Linked DNA regions of Blastochloris tepida. The protein of the gene in region 1 binds, or shares a complex with, the protein of each later gene. Links are inferred from orthologs where the notes say so. Each region holds a gene or a part of one and is shown on either strand. Other genes may lie near its edges.

What was found.
Region 2: the proteins of carA (region 1) and carB are in contact, whole or in part, in a solved structure (PDB 1KEE), measured with the Escherichia coli proteins. The link is inferred for Blastochloris tepida from one-to-one orthologs.

Annotation. Positions count from the first base shown.
Region 1 is NZ_AP018907.1:3,410,202-3,413,476, forward strand. The notes cover bases 167-3,132. They hold carA (glutamine-hydrolyzing carbamoyl-phosphate synthase small subunit), read left to right. Parts: upstream 167-1,032; coding sequence 1,033-2,232; downstream 2,233-3,132. Other genes in these bases: ybaK (Cys-tRNA(Pro) deacylase), read left to right, coding at 167-293; BLTE_RS15475 (GatB/YqeY domain-containing protein), read right to left, coding at 367-819; BLTE_RS15485 (hypothetical protein), read left to right, coding at 2,602-2,862. Outside these bases: more of ybaK, read left to right, coding at 1-166; BLTE_RS15490 (hypothetical protein), read left to right, coding at 3,160-3,275. UniProt on the Escherichia coli protein: Small subunit of the glutamine-dependent carbamoyl phosphate synthetase (CPSase).
Region 2 is NZ_AP018907.1:2,839,170-2,843,508, forward strand. The notes cover bases 36-4,065. They hold carB (carbamoyl-phosphate synthase large subunit), read left to right. Parts: upstream 36-400; coding sequence 401-3,865; downstream 3,866-4,065. Other genes in these bases: BLTE_RS12895 (GtrA family protein), read right to left, coding at 36-358. Also shown: more of BLTE_RS12895, read right to left, coding at 1-35; transcription elongation factor GreA, read left to right, coding at 4,118-4,339. UniProt on the Escherichia coli protein: Large subunit of the glutamine-dependent carbamoyl phosphate synthetase (CPSase).

The DNA.
Region 1 (3,275 bases):
TCGCCTCCGACCGCACGGTGAGCCTCAAGAAGCTCGCCGCCGCGGCCAAGGTGAAGGAGGCGGCGATGATGGCGCCGGCCGCGGCCGAGCGCATCACCGGCTATCATGTCGGCGGCATCTCGCCGCTCGGCCAGAAGAAGCGGGTGCCGGCCTTCCTCGACGCGGCGGCGATGGCGCACGCCACCGTGCTGGTGAATGGCGGCCGGCGCGGCCTGCAGATCGAGCTTGCGCCCGCCCGCCTCGCGGCGCTGACCGGGGCGCAGGTGGTCGATCTGGAGCATGCGCCGGGTTGATCAAACGGCGTCCGACCCGATCTGCCGGAAAGCGCATCGTGCGGTTTCCCAGCCCAATCGGCCGGAAACCGCATCACCCCAGCGCGGCCTTGACCCAGCCGGACGCCTTGCCGAAATCCATGCGGCCGCCGAAGCGCTCCTTCAGCACCGCCATCACCTTGCCCATGTCCTTCATGCCGGCGGCGCCGATCTCAGCCACCACCGCGGCGATCGCCGCCTTCGCCTCGTCCTCGCCGAGCTGCTGGGGCAGGAAGGAGGCGATGATGTCGATCTCCTCGCGCTCCTGGGCGGCGAGCTCGGGGCGGCCATTGTCGGCGTAGATCGTCGCCGACTCCTGGCGCTGCTTGATCATCTTGGCCAGCAGCCCGAAGATCTCGTCGTCCGACAGCGGCCCCTTGCCGTTGCCGCGGGCGTCGATGTCGCGGTCCTTGAGCGCGGCGGTGATCAGCCGCAGCGTCGACATCCTGCGCTTGTCCTGGGCCTTGACTGCGGCGGTCAGCGCCTCGGTGAGGGTGGTGCGGATCACGGGACAAACCTTTCGTAAGCTGACAAAGCGCCCGCCGGAACGACGGCGGCATCGCTTTATCTGATTGATAAAACGTGGAAATTTCCATTCGTGCGGCGGTTGACGCGCGGACCGTTGTCACTTAGGTTCGCAGGTCAAGATCCGACAACGTCCCGTGTCCGGGCGTCGCGTTTGCGGCGTGCGCCCGCGCGCGGCCACATATGTAGGCGAGCGATGGGCAGCGAACAAGACAATCAGAACACCGGCTGGCAGGACCCGAAGCCCACCGCGCTCCTGGTGCTGGCCGACGGGCTGGTGCTCGAAGGGTTCGGGCTCGGCGCCACCGGACAGGCGGCCGGCGAGGTGTGCTTCAACACCGCGATGACCGGCTATCAGGAGATCCTGACCGACCCGTCCTATGCCGGGCAGATCATCACCTTCACCTTCCCGCACATCGGCAATGTCGGCACCAATGACGACGACATCGAGACCGTCAACATGGCGGCGGTGCTCGGCGCCTGCGGCGTGGTGCTGCGCGCGCCGATCACCGGCGCCTCGAACTGGCGCGCCGCCAAGCATTTCGACGCGTGGCTGAAGGCACGCGGCATCATCGGCATCTCCGGTCTCGACACCCGGGCACTCACGGCCCGCATCCGCGAGGCCGGCATGCCGAACGCGGTGATCGCCCACGCGCCGGACGGCGGGTTCGACGTCGAGGCGCTGAAGCGCGCCGCCGCGGCGCTGCCCGCGATGGACGGGCTCGACCTCGTGCCGAAGGTCGCCGCCACCCAGCGCTACGGCTGGGACGAGACGGTGTGGGCGTGGCCCGGCGGCTATGGCCGGCAGCAGGCGACGAGCCGCCACGTCGTCGCCATCGACTACGGCATCAAGCGCAACATCCTGCGCCTGATCGCCACCACCGGCGCCAAGGTCACGGTGGTGCCGCCGACCGCCTCGGCGGCCGACATCCTGGCCTTGAACCCGGACGGCGTGTTCCTCTCCAACGGCCCCGGCGATCCGGCGGCGACCGGCCAGTATGCCGTGCCGGTGATCCAGACGCTGCTGGCGGAGAAGGTGCCGACCTTCGGGATCTGCCTCGGCCACCAGATGCTCGGCCTCGCGGTCGGCGCCCGGACGCGCAAGATGCGCCAGGGCCATCACGGCGCCAATCACCCGGTCAAGGACCTCACCACCGGCAAGGTCGAGATCACCTCGATGAACCACGGCTTCGCGGTGGACCGCGACTCGCTGCCGGGCAACGCGGTGGAGACCCACGTGTCGCTGTTCGACGGCTCGAACTGCGGCATCGCGCTCACCGACCGGCCGGCCTTCTCGGTGCAGTACCACCCCGAGGCCTCGCCCGGCCCGCAGGACAGCCATTACCTGTTCGCCCGCTTCGCCGAGATGATGGCGAGCCGCAAGGCGGTGGTCTGAGGCGGTTTTCCGGTTTCGGGCTTCGCGCCCCCTCGAAAAGCCCCCCACCCCCGACCCCTCCCCACCATTCACTGCGTTCATGGGGGGAGGGGAGAAGGCCGCGGGCCTGTCCCGGCCGTTCCCCGTTGTACTCGTGGGGAGAAGAGGCGCCCCTTCTCCCCTCCCCCCGCGAGCGGTGGGGAGGGGTCGGGGGTGGGGGGACGCGCCGCCGTCCGGGTGGGGGAACGCGCCGCCCGGCGCGCGTGATCTTCATTCGGGCGCTTGTCACCTTCACCCCGCCGCGCCCTGCCTGACCGGATTTCCGCCGATCCTTCAAAATTTAAGCAGTCGGGAGAGCGGCGGTTAACGCTATTTCCACCGCTGGTGTGCATGCTGCCGGTCCTGTGCGAGGCGCAGGAGGGCGGCATGTCGAGGGTGCAGATCACGGCGTTTGCGGCGGTGCTTGCGGCCATCGCTTTCACATGGCTCGCCAATGTCGCGGCCTCGGTCGGCGACTCGCTGACGAGCCAGCTCGCCCGCAAGCAGGCCAACCCGCCGCCGGTCCGCACCCGCGTCATCACCTCGATCCTCGATCCCGACCCGACCATCGTCGGCGCGATCCCCAAACGGGCGGACGGCCTGCGGCCCTGAATCTCTTCCCGACCCGACGCGACCCGCCCCGGCCCGCCGGACGATTTGTCGCAAAGTCGCCGGATCGCGGAGAGGTTTCGTTAACCTTTCGGTCACCACCGCGCGCCTAGGCTTGGCGCGGCCTTCCGGACAACCATCTGCAACCCGGAAGGCGGCCTTGCCGGATCGCCGACCTCCGCGGCGGCGTCCGGCGAGCGGGCTACGCGTCTCCGGCTTCGTGAGCCGGACTCCATCTGCTGACCAAGGGAGGCGCGCGTGAGTGTTGCTTTGAGACGGAATCTCCGCCGGATCACCCTGATGCGCCGTGTGGCGACGGGCATCGAATACGGCCTGCTGGCGATCGGGGCGGCGATCGTCGGCTTCGCCACGCTGATCCTGGTCGAGGACACCGGCCGCGACCGGGTGGCCGTGCG
Region 2 (4,339 bases), 570 kb from region 1 along the record:
AGCGCGGCACGGCGGCGGCATGGCTGCGCGCGCTGTCGAAGGTGAAGCGCCGGTTGAGCACGTAGGACACCACGCCGCCGACCGTGAAGCCAATGAGCGCGGCGAGGCTCGCCCGCAGGCTGGCCGCCTCCACCAGCAGGGCCAGCACGGCATAGTGGGCGGCGGTGGCGACGGCGCCGACCCCAGCGAAGGCGGCGAACTGGCGGGCGAGGCGCTTGAGCATGGGGCCGGCATAGCCGGTGGGCAGCGCGCTGTCGACGGCAGCGGCCGGCTTCCCTCCCCGGCAATTCTCCTCTAAAGGAGAGGCAGGGTTGCCGGCCTTTCGGCAATAGATCGCCCACCGGTGAGGGCGCGCCATGGGGCGCTGCCCTTTTTTCGTGTGCGCCAACAGCACTCTGCCATGCCCAAACGGACTGACATCTCCACGATTCTGATCATCGGCGCGGGGCCGATCGTCATCGGCCAGGCCTGCGAGTTCGACTATTCCGGCACGCAGGCGGTGAAGGCGCTCAAGGAGGAGGGGTACCGGGTCGTCCTGGTCAACTCCAACCCCGCCACCATCATGACCGATCCGGATCTCGCCGACGCCACCTATATCGAGCCGATCACGCCGGAGATCGTGCGCCGGATCATCGCCAAGGAGCGTGGCGACCGCACCAAGGGCTTCGCGCTGCTGCCCACCATGGGCGGGCAGACCGCGCTCAACTGCGCGCTGTCGCTCGAAAAGATGGGCGTGCTGGAGGAGTTCGACGTCGAGATGATCGGCGCCAAGGCCCAGGCCATCGACAAGGCCGAGGACCGCCAGCTGTTCCGCGAGGCGATGAACCGCATCGGGCTGGAGACGCCGCGCTCGCGTCTCGCCAACGCCTCCGACCTCAAGAAGGCCAACCGCGACGCCTACAAGGCCGAGATCGCCCGCATCAGCGCGCAGGACATTCCCGACGCTGATAAGGCCGAGCAGATCAAGGCGTTCGAGAAGACGTGGCTCAAGGGCGAGGTCGAGCGGCGCAAGCGCTACCAGGACAAGGCGCTGATCGAGGCACTGGAGGCGCTGGACTATGTCGGGCTGCCGGCCATCATCCGCCCGTCCTTCACGCTGGGCGGCACCGGCGGCGGCATCGCCTACAACAAGGCCGAGTTCCTGGAGATCGTCGAGCGCGGGCTCGACGCCTCGCCCACCCACGAGGTGCTGATCGAGGAATCGGTGCTGGGGTGGAAGGAGTTCGAGATGGAGGTGGTCCGCGACCGGGCGGACAACTGCATCATCATCTGCTCGATCGAGAACGTCGATCCGATGGGCGTGCACACCGGCGATTCGATCACCATCGCGCCGGCGCTGACGCTCACGGATAAGGAATACCAGATCATGCGCGACGCCTCGATCGCGGTGCTGCGCGAGATCGGGGTGGAGACCGGCGGCTCCAACGTGCAGTTCGCGGTCAATCCCAAGGACGGGCGGCTCGTCGTCATCGAGATGAACCCGCGCGTGTCGCGCTCCTCGGCGCTGGCGTCGAAGGCCACCGGCTTCCCGATCGCCAAGGTCGCCGCCAAGCTCGCCGTCGGCTACACGCTGGACGAGATCGCCAACGACATCACCGGCGGCGCCACGCCCGCCTCGTTCGAACCGACGATCGACTACATCGTCACCAAGATTCCGCGCTTCGCCTTCGAGAAGTTCTCTTCCTCCGATCCGACGTTCAACGTGTTGACCACGGCGATGAAGTCGGTCGGCGAGGCGATGGCGATCGGCCGCACCTTCGAGGAGAGCCTGCAGAAGGCGCTGCGCTCGCTGGAGACCGGCCTCACGGGCCTCGACGAGATCGAGATCGAGGGGCTCGGCCAGGGCGACGACAAGAACGCCATCCGCGCGGCGCTCGGCACGCCGACGCCTGGGCGGCTGCTGCAGGTCGCGCAGGCGATGCGGCTCGGCTGGAGCGACGACCAGATCCACGAAAGCTGCAAGATCGACCGCTGGTTCCTGGAGCGCATCCGCGCCATCGTCGAGATGGAGGCGGAGATCCGCGCCAAGGGCCTGCCCGGCAGCGCGGCCTCGATGCGCCGGCTGAAGGCGATGGGCTTCTCGGATGCGCGCCTCGCCAAGCTCACCGGCAAGAGCGAGGCCGAAGTGCGCTCCGCCCGCCACGCGCTGGATGTGCGCCCGGTCTACAAGCGCATCGACACCTGCGCCGCCGAGTTCGCCTCGCCCACCGCCTACATGTACTCGACCTACGAGACGCCGTTCGCGGGCGCGCCGGCCGACGAGGCGCGGCCCTCCAACCGCGCCAAGGTGGCGATCCTCGGCGGCGGGCCGAACCGCATCGGCCAGGGCATCGAGTTCGACTATTGCTGCTGCCACGCCTCGTTCGCCCTGCGCGATGCCGGGTTTGAAACGATCATGATCAACTGCAATCCGGAGACGGTGTCGACCGACTACGACACCTCGGACCGGCTCTATTTCGAGCCGCTCACCACCGAGGACGTCACCGAGATCCTCGCGCGTGAACAAACGAATGGCCGCCTGCACGGGGCCATCGTGCAGTTCGGCGGCCAGACGCCGCTGAAGCTCGCCCAGTCGCTGGAAGAGGCGAACATCCCGATCCTCGGCACCTCGCCCGACGCCATCGACCTCGCCGAGGACCGCGACCGCTTCAAGCAGCTTCTCGACAGGCTCGGCCTGAAGCAGCCGCAGAACGCCATCGCCGTGAGCCCGGAGGATGCGCGCGCCAAGGCCGCCGGTATGGGCTATCCCATCGTCATCCGCCCCTCCTACGTGCTGGGCGGCCGGGCGATGGAGATCGTGTTCGACCCCGGCCATCTCGACCGCTACCTGGAGCGGCTGACGCGCGACCTCGCCCGTCCCGGCGAGCTGGTGGTCTCCGACAAGCGGCCGCTGCTGCTCGACCGCTACCTCGCCGACGCCATCGAGATCGACGTCGACTGCCTGTCCGACGGCAAGGACACCTTCGTCGCCGGCGTGATGGAGCACATCGAGGAGGCCGGCATCCATTCCGGCGATTCGGCCTGCTCGCTGCCGCCGCACTCGCTGACGGAGGAAACGATCGCCGAGCTGGAGCGCCAGACCCGCGCCATGGCGCTGGCGCTCAATGTCGGCGGGCTGATGAACGTGCAGTACGCGCTGAAGAACGGCGACATCTACGTGCTGGAGGTCAATCCGCGCGCCTCGCGCACCGTGCCGTTCGTGGCCAAGGTGATCGGCCTGCCGATCGCCAAGATCGCCTCGCGCATCATGGCCGGCGAGACGCTGGCGAGCTTCGGCCTCAAGCCGCGCAAGCTCAACCATATCGGCGTCAAGGAGGCGGTGTTCCCGTTCGCGCGCTTCCCCGGCGTCGACACTGTGCTCGGCCCGGAGATGCGCTCGACCGGCGAGGTGATGGGGCTCGACCGCAGCTATCCGGCGGCCTTCGCCAAGTCGCAACTCGGCTCCGGCACCAAGGTGCCGCGCACCGGCACGGTGTTCGTGTCGGTGAAGGAGGCGGACAAGCCGCGCGTGCTGCCGGTGGCCCGGCTGCTGCACGAGCTCGGCTTCAAGCTCATCGCCACCTCGGGCACCCAGCGCTTCCTGATGGAGAACGGTGTGCCGGCAACCAAGATCAACAAGGTGCTGGAAGGCCGGCCGCACATCGTCGACGCCATCAAGAACGGCGAGGTGCAGCTGGTGTTCAACACCACCGACGGCGCCCAGGCGCTGTCCGACAGCCGTTCGCTCCGGCGGGCCGCCCTCTTGCACAAGGTGCCCTATTACACCACCCTCTCCGGAGCGGTGGCGGCGGCGGAGGGAATCAAGGCCTATCTCGGCGGCGATTTCGAGGTCCAGGCGCTGCAGGCCTATTTCGACGCCGCGTGATACCCTTTCTCCGGAGCCGCGGCGCGGTCGCAGGACAGCGAAGAGGCCGGGGCAGTGAGGTGTTGACGTTCGGGCGATCACGCCGTGATCCCCGAGCGGGTGTGATGCGGGTCACAATGGGCGGCGGCACGGCCGCCGATCGCGTGCCAGCGTCAATATGCGTGAATGCCCCGGGCCGAGGATGATTCGGCCGCGGGCGTTTGAGGATTTGTTCGAGCCGCGCCGAAACGGTTGCGCGGCCGCAGGGGGAAAATGATGGAACGTGTTCCGATGACGGTGGCGGGCTTCAGCGCACTGGAGGCGGAGCTGAAGCACCGCCAGGCGGTGGAGCGGCCCCGGATCATCGAGGCGATCGCCGAGGCGCGCGCACACGGCGACCTGTCGGAGAACGCCGAGTACCACGCCGCCAAGGAAGCCCAGAGCCACAATGAGGGCCGCATCGCCGAGCTCGAATCGATCATTTCTCGCGCCGAG